2 linked regions of the Massilia sp. METH4 genome follow. The protein of the gene in region 2 binds, or shares a complex with, the protein of the main gene of each other region. Links are inferred from orthologs where the notes say so. Each region holds a gene or a part of one and is shown on either strand. Other genes may lie near its edges. The genes, in order: V6Z91_RS29070 and scpB.

Evidence for each region.
Region 1: scpB (region 2) and V6Z91_RS29070 share a complex: the UniProt entries of both Bacillus subtilis proteins name them as parts of the cohesin-like complex. The link is inferred for Massilia sp. METH4 from one-to-one orthologs.

The regions. Positions count from the first base shown.
Region 1 is NZ_CP146614.1:6,693,056-6,701,102, forward strand. The notes cover bases 298-3,137. They hold V6Z91_RS29070 (ScpA family protein), read left to right. Parts: upstream 298-1,217; coding sequence 1,218-2,057; downstream 2,058-3,137. Other genes in these bases: V6Z91_RS29060 (DMT family transporter), read right to left, coding at 298-781; V6Z91_RS29065 (DUF3460 family protein), read left to right, coding at 915-1,127; panC (pantoate--beta-alanine ligase), read left to right, coding at 2,264-3,103. Outside these bases: more of V6Z91_RS29060, read right to left, coding at 1-297; V6Z91_RS29080 (HDOD domain-containing protein), read right to left, coding at 3,287-4,495; protein phosphatase CheZ, read right to left, coding at 4,556-5,203; chemotaxis response regulator CheY, read right to left, coding at 5,207-5,596; V6Z91_RS29095 (chemotaxis response regulator protein-glutamate methylesterase), read right to left, coding at 5,819-6,889; chemoreceptor glutamine deamidase CheD, read right to left, coding at 6,913-7,512; V6Z91_RS29105 (CheR family methyltransferase), read right to left, coding at 7,559-8,047. UniProt on the Bacillus subtilis protein: Participates in chromosomal partition during cell division. May act via the formation of a condensin-like complex containing Smc and ScpB that pull DNA away from mid-cell into both cell halves.
Region 2 is NZ_CP146614.1:3,145,952-3,154,127, forward strand. Bases 4,693-7,661 are described here. They hold scpB (SMC-Scp complex subunit ScpB), read left to right. Parts: upstream 4,693-5,800; coding sequence 5,801-6,523; downstream 6,524-7,661. Other genes in these bases: V6Z91_RS13855 (glucokinase), read left to right, coding at 4,693-5,498; rluB (23S rRNA pseudouridine(2605) synthase RluB), read left to right, coding at 6,510-7,661. In the rest of the region: V6Z91_RS13835 (ABC transporter permease), read left to right, coding at 1-587; V6Z91_RS13840 (ABC transporter permease), read left to right, coding at 584-1,588; V6Z91_RS13845 (ABC transporter ATP-binding protein), read left to right, coding at 1,588-3,282; V6Z91_RS13850 (VTT domain-containing protein), read left to right, coding at 3,309-4,274; more of V6Z91_RS13855, read left to right, coding at 4,482-4,692; more of rluB, read left to right, coding at 7,662-8,176. UniProt on the Bacillus subtilis protein: Participates in chromosomal partition during cell division. May act via the formation of a condensin-like complex containing Smc and ScpA that pull DNA away from mid-cell into both cell halves.

The sequences.
Region 1 (8,047 bases), 3.5 Mb from region 2 along the record:
GGTTACTGAAGAACGCGGCAATGGCTGGCCCTGCCTGTTGTACGCCTGCACCCCAGCAGCGGAAAGCGATAATGGCCGGGCCGATGGCGACATAAACCAGCGCGGCCATCAGCGTGCCGTTCCAGTGGATTGCCGGATGGAGCAGCGCCCATTCGCCGGCCGCAAATGCGCCGGACCACAGCACGCCGAATCCGACTTGCGCACCCAGGAATGCCGCCCAATCGGCACGCAGCGAGGACGGCTCGGCCGTGCGCGTCAACAGCCAGCTATACAGCGACCACGCAATTGTTGCCAGGATCATGAATAAATCGCCGGCAACGAGGCGCAATTCCAGCAAATGATTCCATTCGCCGCGCGCCAGCACGACCAATACGCCGCCGATCGACAATACGGCGCCGATCATTTGCCGCCGGGTGACGGCGGCGCCGAAAAACAGCCAGCCCGTCGCCATCATCCACACCGGCATGCCGGCCGCCACGAGCGTGACATTGATCGGCGTGCTGCTCTGCAGCGCCAGGTATTGCAGCGCGTTGTACATGCCCACGCCGAGCAGGCCCAATACCGCGAAGCGTTTCCAGTGCGGCCACAGGCTGCTGCCGCGGCGGAAAACCGGCCCGGCCAGCGGCAGCAGGATCAACAGCGCAAGCAGCCAGCGCAGGAAGTTCAGCGTCATCGGCGGCACCAGGTCGTGGACGAGCCGGCCGACAATGGCATTGCCCGCCCATAGCATCGGCGCGAGGGTGAGCAGAAACGCGGTATGGAGTGTCAGTCGTGAATTCATTGCAGGAAAGAATAACCGATCGGACAAGGCGTTGCAGAGACGCCAGAACTCAGCCGTGGAAAGGTGGAGAAATTCCCTTGAGCATGCCGCAGCGCGGTAGAATACGCGCTGGTTTCCACCTTTCTTTCACGATATGAAACTCCTGTTCAAACAACACCGCATGTACGAGTCCGAGCACACCCAGTTCATCAAGGGTCTGAAAGAGAAGAATCCGCAGATCGAGGCAGGCCAGCAGGCAGGCCGCGCCCTGCTGTGGGACAAGTCCCCGACGACGCTGGACGAGCAAGCCCGCCAGCGCGCATCCCGCATTGCACAACAGCCTTACGTTTACCAGACCAAGCTGTAACTTTCACGGAAGGCACGGATGCTGCCACAGGACGCGGCAGGCGACGCCGACGATGCCTCGACCGGGGCATCCGACGTCGCCACCGCGGATATGCCGGTTGCCCCCACCGGGGCGACACCGGCGCCTGACAGCGCCGCGGCGGACGCCGACGGCGCCGCTTTGGCACGCCTGTATGGCGAGCCCCTGCTGAAGCTGCCGAACGACCTGTACATCCCCCCCGACGCTCTGGAAATCTTCCTCGAAGCGTTCGAAGGTCCGCTCGACCTGCTGCTTTACCTGATCCGCCGCCAGAATTTCAATATCCTCGACATTCCGATGGCCCAGGTCACGCTGCAATACCTGCAGTACGTGGAGCAGATCCGCCTGTCGAATTTGGAACTGGCCGCTGAGTACCTGCTGATGGCCGCCATGCTCATAGAAATCAAGTCGCGCATGCTGCTGCCGCAGCGGCCGCACGATATCGAGCTCGAGGCCGAAGACCCCCGTGCCGAACTGGTGCGCCGCCTGCTCGAGTACGAGCAGATCAAGCTGGCCGCCTACGACCTGAATGCCCTGCCCCAGGTGGACCGCGACTTCGTGCGCACGCAGATTTATATCGAGCAAAGCCTCGTGCCCGTGTGGCCCGAGGTCAGCGCGGCGGACCTGCAAGGGGCCTGGCGCGACCTGATGAAACGGGCCAAGCTGAAACAGCATCACCGCATCACGCGCGAGGAACTGTCGGTGCGCGAGCACATGACGATCATCCTGCGCCGCCTGCAATCGCAGCGCTTCGTGGAATTCGCCGACCTGTTCGAGCCGGCTGGCGGCGTGCCCGTGCTCGTCGTGAATTTCGTCGCCATGCTGGAACTGGCGAAGGAAACGCTGATCGAAATTACCCAGGCCGAACCGTTCGCGCCCATTTATGTGCGCCTGGCCTATTCACCGGCCTAGGGAAGCGCTGATTTATTGCTGGTGGATGAGATTGGTCCTGAAAAACGTGTCCAGCAAGACGCAAATGGCCTGTCATACTAAGGTATGGCGGGCCATTTGTGACGCAGCTGGGCGCGTTTTTCAGGGCCAAGATCGCCGCCATGAATAAATCAGCGCTTCCCTAGAATAAGGCCCACCACGGCCTTGCTCCACTCAAGAAGAACATTATGAAAATCATTTCCTCCATCGAAGAATTGCGCGACCAGCTCTCGGGCCAGTTGCGCACCGCGTTCGTGCCCACGATGGGCAACCTGCACGAAGGCCACCTGTCGCTGATGCGGCTGGCGCGCAAGCATGGCGACCCCGTCGTCGCCTCCATCTTCGTGAACCGCCTGCAGTTCGGCCCGAACGAGGACTTCGACAAGTACCCGCGCACGTTCCAGGCGGACGTGGAAAAGCTGGAAAAGGAAGGCGTCTATGTGCTGTTCGCGCCGACCGAGAAGGATATGTACCCGGAACCGCAGGAATACCGTGTGCAGCCCCCGGATGGCCTCGGCAATATCCTGGAAGGCGAATTCCGCCCGGGCTTCTTCAACGGCGTGTGCACGGTGGTGACGAAGCTGTTTTCCTGCGTGCAGCCGAAGGTGGCCGTGTTCGGCAAGAAGGATTACCAGCAATTGATGATCGTGCGGAACATGGCGCGCCAGTTCGCGCTGCCCACGCAGATCATCGGCGCCGAGACGTTCCGCGCCGACGACGGCCTGGCGCTGTCGTCCCGCAATATGTACCTGTCCGCGGCCGAGCGGGCCGAAGCGCCGGCGCTGTTCCAGGCGCTGAACTTCGTCGCCAACGAAATGCGCGCCGGGCACCTGGATGTGTTCCAGCTCGAGCACAAGGCGATGGACGACCTGGCGGCGCGGGGGTGGAAACCCGATTACATCAGCATCCGCAAGCGGGTCGATCTGCAACCGCCCAATGCCGGCGATCTCGCGCAGGGCGAGCCACTGGTCGTGCTCGCGGCGGCGAAGCTGGGGACGACGCGGTTGATCGATAACCTCGAAATCTGAAGCATCCGCAGGCGACGAAGCAACTGGTGTCGGACATCATTTCCGCAGGAAATGGTGTGCGACACCGGTTTTCCCATACCGTAGCCAGCCCGTAAGAAAACCGGTGTCGCACACCATTTCGGGCCGTGCCCGAAATGGTGTGCGACACCAAACTCTGGCGCCAACGGTCAGACACTCAGGACCTCACCCCGTCACATTCTGCGTCCATGCCAGCGCCGAAAGGTGCGCCTTGTTGACCTCTTCCGGCGTCAGTTGCAGCGACGCGGCCAGGGAGCCGACCAGGTGCGAGTTCAGTTCACACGCTTCGGCCAGCGCCAGGTAGGGACCAAAGCGCCCGCCCCGCTCCAGCAGTGCGGTCACGATTTCCGCGGACAGCGGCACCGTTTCCAGCACATCCTTCATCGGTATGCCCAGCAGCCGGTCCAGCAGCGAGAACATGCCGGCCACGAAGACGTTCTCGGCGTCGGCGCGGCCAAGAGCGGCGGTGCCCAGCAATTCGGCCAGCCGGCCGCGCACCACGGCCGTTTCCAGCAGCACCGGCGAGTAGCCGCTCGTGCTGGCGGTGGCCAGCAGCAGCGTAAGCCAGCGGTACAGCGGCTGGTAGCCCAGCAGCGTGATGGCTTGCTTCAATGACTGGATCTCGCGGCCGGCGCCGAAGCCGGCCGAGTTGATGTAGCGGAGCAGCTTGTAGGACAGCGCGGCGTCGCGCTTCAACACGCTTTCGATCTTCGCCACGTCGGCATTGGCCTGCACCATCTGCATCAGCTGCAGGATCACCGTCTGCGCCGGGTTCAGGCCCTTCACGTCCGGCCCCGGCCGGGGCGTCAGGTGCAGCTTGCCCACGAAGGCGTCGATGCCGAGCGCGGCGCAGGCGTCGAAGTCTTCCCAGGTCGCCACCGGGCGGCCGACCATGCGCACCGACGACTGCTTCAGCGCCGCATAGGCGCGCGCCTGCGCGGCCACGTCGCCGCCGGTAAAGCGCACCTCCACGTACGATGCGATCATCGGCAGGCGATTGCCCACGCGGGCCAGGTCGCAGTTGCGCAGCAGGATGCCAACGTCGCCGGCGCGCAGTGCGCGCACGGCGGCCAGCGTGTCGGGATTGGCCAGCTCGGCCGTGCGGATCGACAGCACCGTATGCCGCGGCGGCAGGTCGTGCAGCGCATCGGTCGACAGCATGCCGGGAACGGCCTGCAGGAACAGCGTCTTGTCGCGCAGCAGCCAGCCGCGCCCGGGATCGTTGACGTGGGAAGCCACGAAGCCGACCAGGTCTTCCAGTTCGGAAAGCAGGGGCACCACGCTCGGGTCGTTCTGCCACGCCAGTTCGTAGCCGACCACGCGCTGCTGCGGGTCGAGCAGCGGCTCGCGGACGAGGAAATGCGTCTGGTGCATGGGTATGGAGGCGGCGGGGAGCGGAAGGCAGCAGCAAGCGGGCCGCGCGGCCCGCCTGGATCAGAAACCGAGGCTGTCGAGCAGGTCGTCGACCTGGCTCTGGTCGGCCACGATGCCCTCTTTCGACTTGTCGATCTGCGGCCCGTTCAACAGGCCGTTGTCGATTTCCTTCTTCAACTGCTCGGGAGCGAAGTCGATCAGCGTCTGCACGAGCTGCTGCTCGAGGTTTTGCGCGATACCGGTGACGCGCTTGATCACCTGGCCCGTCAGGTCCTGGAAGTCCTGGGCCATCATGATGTCCATCAGGTGGGACTTGGTGGCGCTGGTGGCATCGGTGGTCGCACCCAGCGTGGCGATCGTGCGCTGCGCGAGCGCGCGCCAGTCGGCGTTGCTCGTGCCCTGGCCGTCCAGCAGTGCCTGCCAGGCGCCGGACAGCTCTTTCGCGTCGCTGCAGATGCGGTCCTGCAGCGGGCCGGCTTCGTCCGTGGCGTTGAGCACCTTCTGCGCCGCGTCTTCGGAGAGGCGCGCCACGTAATCGAGGCGATCGCGGGCGTCCGGGATATCCTCGGCCGCCTTTTCGATCAATTTGTCGAGGCCCAGGCCGCGCAGGTTCTCGTGCAGCGCACGGGTCATGTGCCCGATGCGCGCCAGGAACTCCTCATGAGAATCCACGCTGCCCGCGGCGGCGATGCCGGCTTGCTCAACCATAAATCAGGCTCCGAGCTTTTCGAAGATCTTATTCAGCTTCTCGTCCAGCGTGGCCGCCGTGAAAGGCTTGACGACGTAGCCGTTGGCGCCGGCCTGGGCCGCCGCGATGATGTTTTCCTTCTTCGCCTCGGCGGTCACCATCAGCACCGGCAGCTTGGCCAGCGCGGGATCGGCGCGGATGTTCTGCAGCATGGTCAGGCCATCCATGTTCGGCATGTTCCAGTCGGACACGACGAAGTCGAACTGTTCCGAACGCAGCTTGGCCAGGGCCATCACGCCGTCCTCGGCTTCGTCGACATTGGCATAACCCAGTTCTTTCAACAGATTCCGGACGATGCGGCGCATCGTCGAGAAGTCGTCTACAACCAAAAATTTCATCTTTGGATCAGCCATGAATTGCTCCGTTGTTTCTCTACGCGGTTATCAAATATTAGTGTCGGGGTTGGGTCGCGCCACCAGCAAATTGAAGGATAGCATTTAAGTTGCCTCGAGGGAATGAAACTCCCCGTAAATGCATGCGAAAACACGATATCCGTATCTATCACGCCAATGCCACACCGATGTTCACGCCACTTTGGTGCAGTATGCACCTTCGAACGCACGTCGTACTGTTCGCTACACGCGCAATGCGCGCATCCCGTGTTGCGCCAGATAACCCAGCACCATGCCCGGCAGCGCCTGCAACGCCCCCACCTCGTGGGTAGCGCCCACGGCGATCGCCTCGCGCGGCATGCCGAAGACGACGCAACTGGCCTCATCCTGAGCAAAATTATACGCCCCGGCCGCCTTCATCTCCAGCATGCCCGCCGCGCCGTCCTTGCCCATGCCGGTCAGGATCACCCCCACCGCGTTCTTGCCGGCGTGCTGGGCCGCGGAGCGGAACAGCACATCGACCGACGGCCGGTGGCGATTGACGGGTTCGCCCTGGTCGAGCTTCGTCATGTAGTTCGCGCCGGAACGCGCCAGCAGCAAGTGCGAATGGCCGGGCGCGATATACGCATGGCCCGGCAGCACGCGCTCGTTGCCTTGCGCCTCCTGCACCGAAATCTTGCACAGCGAATCCAGGCGCTTGGCGAACGAGCGTGTAAACCCTTCCGGCATGTGCTGCGTGATCAGGATCCCCGGGCAGTCGGACGGCATCTGCATCAGGAATTCCCGGATCGCCTCGGTACCGCCGGTGGACGCACCGACGATGATCAGTTTTTCGGACGACATCAGCGGATTGCGTAATTGTGGCAGGGGTGCGTGCCCTTCGGCGCCCGCTTGGGGCAGCGTGCGGGCGCGGATACGGGCCTTGGCCGCCGCGCGGATCTTGTCCGCGATCAGGTCGGCATACTCGCGCATCCCCGTCTGGATCGAGATCTTCGGCTTCTGCACGAAGTCGACGGCGCCCAGTTCCAGCGCGCGCATCGTGATCTCGGAACCGCGCTCGGTCAGGGAGGACACCATCACCACCGGCATCGGCCGCAGCCGCATCAGCTTTTCAAGGAAATCCAGGCCGTCCATCTTCGGCATTTCCACGTCCAGGGTCAGCACGTGCGGATTGGTTTGCTTGATCAGTTCGCGCGCCACCAGCGGGTCGGGCGCCGTGCCCACCACTTCCATGTCCGGCTGGCTGTTGATAATTTCGGTCATCACGCTGCGGATCAGCGCCGAGTCGTCGACAACCACCACCTTGATCTTCATAGTCCCCTCAACAAAATGCCTTGTCAGAACAGTTCGATTTCGCCGGCCACAGGCTGTACCTTCAGGCGGCTTGCGTATTCGATTTCGCGCTTGGCCAACGTGTCGTTATGCGACTGCATCAGCTTCTTCACGAGCACCTTGCCCGTGCGCGGGAAGAAGTACACCTTGCGCGGATAGACATCGTTCAAGTCCTCGGCCACGATGCGAATGCGCTCGTTGCGCAGGAAAGTCTGGACGAACGCCGCATTGCGCTCGCCCACGTTCATCGCGGTGAAGCCCTTGAGCACTGCGCCGCCGCCGAACACCTTCGCTTCCAGGTTGTCGCGGCGCGCGCCCGCCTTCAGGAGGCTGTTGATCAGGATTTCCATCGCGTAGGTGCCGTAGCGGGCGGACGCCGACACGGGGCTGTTCGCCTCCGCGCCGCCATCGGGCAGCATGAAATGGTTCATGCCGCCCAGGCCGGACACGCGGTCGCGGATGCAGGCCGACACGCACGAGCCCAGCACCGTCACGATCAGCATGTCCTTGTGCGTGAAGTAGTACTCGCCCGGCAGTATCTTCGCCGCTTCGCAATCGAAGGTGCGGTCGAAGTAGACGTTGGTGGCGATGTGTTCTTTGTCCATCGTATGGCTTTCGCTGACGCTTGCAACCGAAGGGGCGTTCGCGTAGTTATGCGCGCTGGTTCGCAAGCGCGCGTGCGGAGTTGTCGAGCTCGTAGACGGTCTTGCCGCGCAGCTTCAGCGCGTCGGACACGTACAGGAAATTCTCGGAATGCCCGGCGAACAGCAGCGCGTCGGGCTTCATCAGCGGCACGAAGCGCGACAGGATCTTGCGCTGCGTGGCCTTGTCGAAATAGATCATCACGTTGCGGCAGAAGATCACGTCGAACGGGCCGCGGATATCCCACTTGTCCTCCAGCAGGTTCAGTTGCCGGTACGTGATCAGCTGGCGCAGTTCGGGACGCGCCCGCACCATGCCCGCCTTGTCGCCCTTCCCTTTCAGGAAGAAGCGGCGCTGCTGCTCGGCGCTGAGTTTTTCGATGCGCTCGATCGGATAGATGCCGTTGGCCGCCGTGGCCAGCACGTTCGTGTCGATATCGGTCGCGATGATGTGCACCGGCGGGCTCAATGTGCCCAGTGCCTCGCACACGGTGATCGC
Region 2 (8,176 bases):
TGGCGATCGCCTTCGTGCGCGGTTCGCTCACGGACCGGGCCGTGATGGTGGCCTGCACGGCGGCCATGTCGGTCTCGATCCTCGTCTACATCATCGTGTTCCAGTACGGGCTGGCCTACCGGCTCGGCTTGTTTCCCGTGCAGGGCTGGGGCGACAGCCTGGCGGAAAACCTGCTGCGTTATGCGCCGCTGCCGATCCTGATCGGCCTGGCCGTGTCGGTGGCGCCCACCCTGCGGCTGTACCGCAGCTTCGTGCTGGACGAGGCGAACCAGGATTACGTGCGCACCGCCCGCGCCAAGGGCTTGCCGGAACGGCGCGTGATGTGGGTGCACGTGCTGCGCAACGCAGCGATTCCCATCATCACGCACGTGATGGCCAGCCTCCCGGCGCTCCTGATCGGTGCCTTCCTGCTGGAGCGCTTTTTCGGCATTCCCGGCATCGGCCGGGAAGTGATCCTGGCGGTGGAGCGCAGCGACTTCCCCGTCATCAAGGCGATTACCGTCTACGTGGCCGCCGCCACGATGGTGTTCAACCTGTCGGCGGACCTGCTGTACCGGGCGGTCGACCCGCGGGTGCAGGCGGCATGACGGCTGCGCACTCCGCCGGTCTGTGGATGCTTGCCTGGCGCCGGCTGCGGGCCGACCGGCTGGCGATGGCGGCGCTGGCGATTGTCGGCGGCTGGCTGCTGCTGGTCGCGCTGTCGGCCGCCGGGCTGGTGGCGGGGGACTGGGAGCGGGAGGTGGGCGTCAACTACGCGCCGCCGTCGTTCCTCGGCGCCGCGGTACCGGCCGGCGCGGGACCGGCGGCCGCCGCGCTGCCCCCGCGTGCCAATCCCTTCGACCCGCTGGCCGCCGATATCGACTCGCTGCGTGCCACACCGCCCGGCGGCGGCGCGGCGCCGGAGCGGCGGCCCACGCTGCCTTTCGGCGCGGACAAGTGGGGGCACGACGTGATCCTGAAAACCGTCAAGGGCGCCGAAACGTCGATCGTCGTCGGGCTCGTGGCCGCCTTCGTGGCCGTCGGCCTGGGCACGCTGCTGGGCGCGCTGGCCGGGTACTTCGGCGGTGTCGTCGACGATGCGCTGGAATGGCTGTACAGCGTGTTCACGGCCATTCCCTCGATCCTGATGATCCTCACGGTGGCGGCGGTGCTCCAGGCCAAGGGCGTGGCGACGATCGTGCTGATCCTGGGCCTGACCGGCTGGACGGGACCGTACCGCCTGATTCGCGCCGAATACCTGCGGCACAAGGCGCGCGAATACGTGCTGGCGGCCGATGCCATCGGCGCCTCCGCCTGGCGCAAGATGTTCGTGCACATCTTCCCGAACGTGAGTCACGTGGCGCTGGTGCAGTTGTCGATCCTCGTCGTCGGCTTCATCAAGGCCGAGGTGATCCTGTCGTTCCTCGGCTTCGGCGTGCCGGCCGGCGTGGTGTCGTGGGGTTCGATGCTCAACGAGGCGCAGAACGAACTCCTGCTGGGCAAGTGGTGGCAGCTGGCGGCGGCCGCCGGCGCGATGGCCGTGCTGGTGACGGCATTTTCCCTGCTGGCGGACGCGCTGCGCGATGCGCTCGATCCGAAGGTGAAATGATGGGCGCCCCGTTGCTCGAGGTGAGAAACCTGCGCATCGCCTTCAAGGTCGACAAGCGCAGCACGGTCGAAGCCGTGAAGGGCATCTCCTTCGACATCCCGCGCAACGCCACGGTGGCGCTGGTGGGCGAGTCGGGCAGCGGCAAGTCGGTCAGTTCGCTGGCGGTGATGGGCCTGCTGCCGGCGGAAACCACGCTGATCGACCCGGCCAGCACGGTGCGCTTCGACGGCCACGACGTGCTGCGCCTGTCCACCGCGGAGCGCCGCGCGCTGTGCGGCCGGGATATCGCGATGATCTTCCAGGAGCCGATGTCCTCGCTCAATCCGGTTTTCACGGTCGGCTTCCAGGTGGGCGAAGTGCTGCGCCGGCACCTGGGAATGAGCCGGCGCCAGGCGCGTGCGCGCACGCTCGAATTGCTGGAAGAGGTGGGGATTCCCGATCCGGCGGCGAAGATCGATGGCTATCCGGGCCAGATGTCCGGCGGCCAGCAGCAGCGCGTGATGATCGCCATGGCGATCGCGTGCGAGCCGAAGCTGCTGATCGCCGACGAGCCGACCACCGCGCTGGACGTGACGATCCAGCAGCAGATCGTGGAGCTGATCGCGCGCCTGCAACGCGAGCGGGGCATGGCCGTGCTGTTCATCACGCACGACCTGGGGCTGGTGGGGGAGATCGCCGACCACGTGATCGTGATGCGGCACGGCGAGATCCGCGAAACGGGACCGGCGGCGCAGGTCTTCGGCGCTCCACGCGACCTGTACACCCGCGCGCTGCTCCACTGCCGGCCGTCGCTGCATGCGCGGCCGTTCCGCCTGCCCGTCATTGCCGACTACATGGAACAGGGAGCGCAGGCCGAGGCGGTGCCGCAGCGCACGCGCGGCTATGGGCCGGATGACGCGCAGTCGTCCAATATCATCCTCGACGTGCGCAACCTGAAGAAAAGCTTCTGGACGCGCGAAGGGCTGTTCGGCAAGCGCGAATTCCAGGCCGTGAAGGATGTGTCGTTCCAGCTGCTGCGCGGGAAGACGCTGGGCGTGGTCGGCGAATCCGGCTCGGGCAAGACCACGGTGGGCCTCACGCTGCTGCGGCTGCACCGGGCGACCGGCGGCAGCGTGCTGTTCGAGGGGCGCGACCTGCTGGCGCTGCCGGAGCGGGAATTCCATCCGTATAAACGGCGCATGCAGGTCATCTTCCAGAATCCCTATGCCTCGCTGAACCCGCGTTTCACGGTCGGGCAGATCCTGCTGGAGCCGATGCGGCTGCACCGCATCGGGCATGACGATGGCGAGCGGGTCGCCATGGCCCTGGCGCTGCTGGCGCGCGTGGGCTTGCCCGAGGCGGCGTTCCACCGCTATCCGCACGAATTCTCCGGCGGGCAGCGCCAGCGCATCGCGATCGCGCGCTGCCTGACGATGCGGCCGGAAATCCTCGTCTGCGACGAATCCGTGTCGGCGCTCGACGTGTCGGTGCAGGCCCAGGTGCTGAACCTGCTGCAGGACCTGCAGGACGAGTTCGGCCTGTCGTACATCTTCATCTCGCACGACCTGGCGGTGGTGAAGTACATCTCGGACCGCGTGATGGTGATGCGGGACGGCGCCGTGGTGGAAATGGCTGATGCCGACACCCTGTACCGCGACCCGCAACATCCGTACACCCGCCGCCTGTTGTCGGCATATCCCCGTGGCGTGGAGTAAGATGGCGGAACTATGATGGCGGAACTATGGCGAACTTGATCTATCTGTTGCAGGAATACGGCGTGCTGATCGTCTTCATCGTCGTCCTGGTCGAGCAGATGGGGGCGCCGATTCCCGCCTACCCGGTGCTGATCGTGTCGGGCGCGCTGGCGATGAACGGGGGCACGCCGCTGGCCGGCGTGCTGGCCGTGGCACTGACGGGCTGCGTGCTGGCCGACATGTTCTGGTTCAGCGCCGGGCGCCGCTACGGCAAGCGCATCCTGAAGGTGCTGTGCCGCATCTCGCTGTCACCCGACTATTGCGTGTCCCAGACCGAGGACAATTTCAGGAAATGGGGCGTGAAGTCGATGATCGTGGCCAAGTTCATCCCCGGCTTCAACACGATCGCGCCGCCGATGGCCGGCGCGATGGGCACGCGGCTGCCCGTCTTCCTGTCGTTCAGCCTGCTGGGCGGCCTGCTGTGGAGCCTGACGGGTATCCTGATCGGCGTGTATTTCAACAAGAACATCGACGAGGTGCTGGAAATCTTCTCGACGATGGGCGGCACCGCGCTCGCCGTGCTGGGCACGCTGCTGGCGCTGTTCGTGCTGTTCAAGTACATCGAGCGGCGCCGCTTCCAGCGCGCCATGCAGACGGAACGCATCAATGTCGAGCAGTTGCGCGCCTTGCTCGACGCTGGCCACGAGCCGGTGCTGGTGGACGCCCGCAGCGCCACCGCCCGCCAGCTCGACCCGCCGGCGCCGGGCGCGCTGCCCGTGGACGGCAACCTGGCCAGCCTGCTCGACGCGCTGCCGCGCGACCGTCACATCGTCGTCTATTGCAGCTGCCCGAACGATGTGACGGCCGCCAGCATCGCCAAGCAGCTGCACCAGCATGGGTACACGCTGGCCAGGCCGCTGCATGGCGGGCTGGAGGCATATAACTCGGCGTTCCGGGCGGGGGAGACGGTGGTGGTGGGGGAGCAGATTCCCGCGGCGGAGGGGCCGCGCTGACGCGTTATCGGTGCTGGCATGGGAAGACCGGTGTCGCGGGCGGCCATTCCCCACATGGCAACAAAGGGGTCTAGTAGTCATACTACTGCGAGATATTTGCAGCAATCGTACACGGGCGGGTGTCTTTGTACCCAAACTACATGACAGCTCTTGCGCATTCGCCAAGAAATCCGCTAGCATTGGGCTTCACCTTTTTCCTCGCCTGCCATGAACGCCATGTCGACTCCCACCCCGCAGATCCTCGTTTCCGCATACCCGGGTGGGCCCCGGCTGCTAGCCGACGTGGGCGGCACCAATGCACGCTTCGCGCTGGAAGTGGCGCCGGGGCAGGTGAGCCACATCCATGTGCTGGCCGGGGCGCAGTACCCCACGCTGGCCGCCGCCCTGCAAGCCTACCTGGCGTTGCCGGACGTGGCTGCCGCGGCGCCCGCCGTGCGCCATGGCGCGATCGCCATCGCCAACCCGGTCACCGGCGACTACGTGCGCATGACGAACCATCACTGGGAATTCTCGATCGAAGGCATGCGCCAGGAGTGCGGCTTCGAGGTGCTGGCCGTGGTCAACGACTTCACGGCGCTGGCCCGTTCCCTGCCTTTCCTGGGCGCGCACAAGCGCCAGGTCGGCGGCGGCACGGCCGTGCCGGAAACGCCGCTGGGCCTGATCGGCGCCGGCACGGGCCTGGGCGTGTCGGGCCTGATCCCGTCTGCCTCCGGCTGGACGGCGCTGCTGTCCGAGGGCGGTCACGTGAGCTTCTCCCCGGTGAACGAGACCGAAGTGGCGATCCTGCAATTCGCCTGGCGCGAATTCGAGCACGTGTCGGCCGAGCGGCTGATGTCCGGCGCCGGCATCGAACTGATTTATCGCGCGCTGGCCGACTACCGCAAGTTCGCGGCCGAGGCGCTGACCCCGGCCGAGATCGCGCGCCGCGCGCTGGCTGGCGATTGCGCGTTGTGCGACGAGGCGATCGAAGCCTTCTGCGGCATGCTGGGCACGATCGGCGCCAACCTGGCCGTCACGCTGGGTGCGCAAGGCGGCATCTATATCGGCGGCGGCATCGTACCGAAACTGGGCGAGCGCTTCGACAAATCGGGTTTCCGTGCCCGCTTCGAGGCAAAGGGCCGCTTCCGCCAGTACCTGTCGGGCATTCCCACCTATGTGATCACCGCGGAGTATCCGGCTTTCCTGGGCGTATCCGCCATCCTGGCCGAGCGGTTGGCCGCTTGATCGGTTAAACTGCGCAGTTACACTCGTCCATCACACGGATCCGCCACGATAGGCGTGCGAATTGCACTGCGCACGCTTTTATGGAGTACAATGCCCGTCATTGGATGAAACGGCGCCACCCGATCCCGCAACTCTTCCGGGGAAGGCCGACAAGGTTTTCAGGTCTTGAAAACACTTCTCTCCATCGTTGACCTTATTTGATCTGACGCCCCGGGTGGTCTTCACGCCCCGGAATCGCCGGCCATCCGCCGGCGGTTCGCCGGTATTTCGTACGCCGGGCAGGGCGCCCACATTGTTGGCATATGGATACAGCTGAGGCGAAGAAAGTCCTCGAAACCGCACTGCTATGCGCACGCGAGCCGTTGCCGATGCACAGCCTGAAGAAGCTGTTCGTCGATGTCGACGAGGCCGGGCGGCCGCTGGACGAAGGCCTCGGCAGCGATGAAATCCGCGGCCTGCTGGAGTCGTTGCGGCAGGATTGGCAGGGCAGGGGAGTCGAACTCGTGAACCTGTCCTCCGGCTGGCGCTTCCAGAGCCGGCCCGAGATGAAGCAATACCTGGATCGCCTGAACCCGGAAAAGCCGCAGAAGTATTCGCGGGCCACGCTCGAGACGCTGGCGATCATCGCCTACCGCCAGCCGGTCACGCGGGGCGACATCGAGGAAATCCGCGGCGTGGCCGTGAATTCGCAGACGATCCGCATGCTGGAAGACCGCGGCTGGGTCGACACCGTCGGTTACCGCGACGTGCCGGGCCGCCCGGCGCTCCTCGGCACCTCGAAGCAGTTCCTGGATGATCTGGGCTTACAGTCGCTGGCCCAGCTGCCGCCTTTGCAGCAAATCAGCGATACGCAGAACGCCAATTCGATCGAGATGCTCGAAGCGGCGCTGCAGGAGAATTTCGAGAAGGCGGCGCATGCCGCCGATGTCACTGACAATGTAGCGCCCGGGGAAGCATCCGCCACAGGCGCGGTGCAGGCGCCTGACGCTGAGCCCACGCAAGAAAACACGCATGAACAACACTGAGAACATTTCCGAGACCGGCACGCCGGCCGAACCGGCCGTGAAGCCGAAGCGTCGCACCAAGGCGCAGATCGCCGCCGAGGCTGCTGCCGCCGCCACCCCCGCCACCGCCACTCCGGCCGCCGCTGCTCCTGCCGAGCCAGCACCGGCGGCCGAGGCACCCGCCAAGCCGAAGCGCACCCGCAAGAAGGCCGAATCCGCGAGCGCCGCCGAGGCGCCAGCCGCCGAAGCCGCCGCGCCGGCAGCCGCGGCCGAGGAAGCCCCCGCCGTGAAAAAGCCGCGCGCCCGCAAGCCGAAGGCGGAAGTGGCGTCCGAGGCGGCCACTCCAGCAGCGGAAGCCTCCGCGGCCGTTGCGCCTGTCGCCGAATCTGCCGCTGCATCTGCCGCATCGGTAGCGCAACCTGCCGGCGACGAGCAGCCGGCCCCCGGGAAAGCGCGTGCGCCGCGCGGTCCGCGCCAGATGCGCGAGCAGCGCGCACTGCGCGACGCGCAGAAGGCGGAACAGGCACCAATCGAAGCGCAACCGGCCGAGCAGCCCGCACCTGCATCCGAGTCGGCGCCGGTGCCTGCCGATGCCGCGCCGCAGGAGCAGCGCCGGGAAGGTGGCCGCAACAACGGCAAGAAGCGTAACGACACCCGTAACGACCGGAATGCAGCCGGTCGTGAAGGGCGCGAAGGCAACCGCACCGAAGGCAACCGCACCGAAGGCAACCGCACTGAAGGCAACCGCACTGAAGGCGGTCGCACCGAAGGCGGTCGCGCCGAAGGTGGACGTGCCGAAGGTGGACGTGCCGAAGGCGGCCGCAACGAGCGCAATGCGCAGAATGCGCGTGGCGGCAAGGGCAAGGGCGCCCAGCGCGGCCCCGGCGGCAACGGCAAGCTGAACGAAGCCGATGCCGTGTTCTCCTTCGTCACCTCCGAGGCGTTCGACCAGGAAGACGGCGCGCGCGGCGGCAAGGCCCAGCAAAAGCCGGTGCGCCGCGACCTGACGGCCGAAGACGACGCACCGAAGCTGCACAAGGTGCTGGCCGAGGCGGGCCTGGGTTCGCGCCGCGACATGGAAGAGCTGATCGTTGCCGGCCGCGTGTCGGTGAACGGCGAGCCTGCGCACATCGGCCAGCGCATCCTGCCGACCGACGCGGTGCGCATCAACGGAAAACTGATTCAGCGGAAAGTCTCGAAGAAGCCGCCGCGCGTGCTCGTGTACCACAAGCCGGCCGGCGAAATCGTCTCGCACGACGATCCGGAAGGCCGTCCATCCGTGTTCGACCGCCTGCCGCAAATGAAAGTGGGTAAATGGCTGGCCGTCGGCCGCCTGGACTTCAATACCGAAGGCCTGCTGCTGTTCACCACGTCCGGCGACCTGGCGAACCGTCTCATGCACCCGCGCTACAACATCGACCGCGAATACGCCGTGCGCACGCTGGGCGAGCTGGAAGAAGGCATGCGCCAGAAACTGCTGGCCGGCGTCGAGCTGGAAGACGGCCCGGCGCAATTCACCAAGATCGCCGATGGCGGCGGCGAAGGCGTCAACAAGTGGTACCGCGTGGTGATCGGCGAAGGCCGCAACCGCGAGGTGCGCCGCATGTTCGAGGCGGTGGGCCTGACGGTCTCCCGCCTGATCCGCACCCGCTACGGCGCGCTCACGCTGCCGTC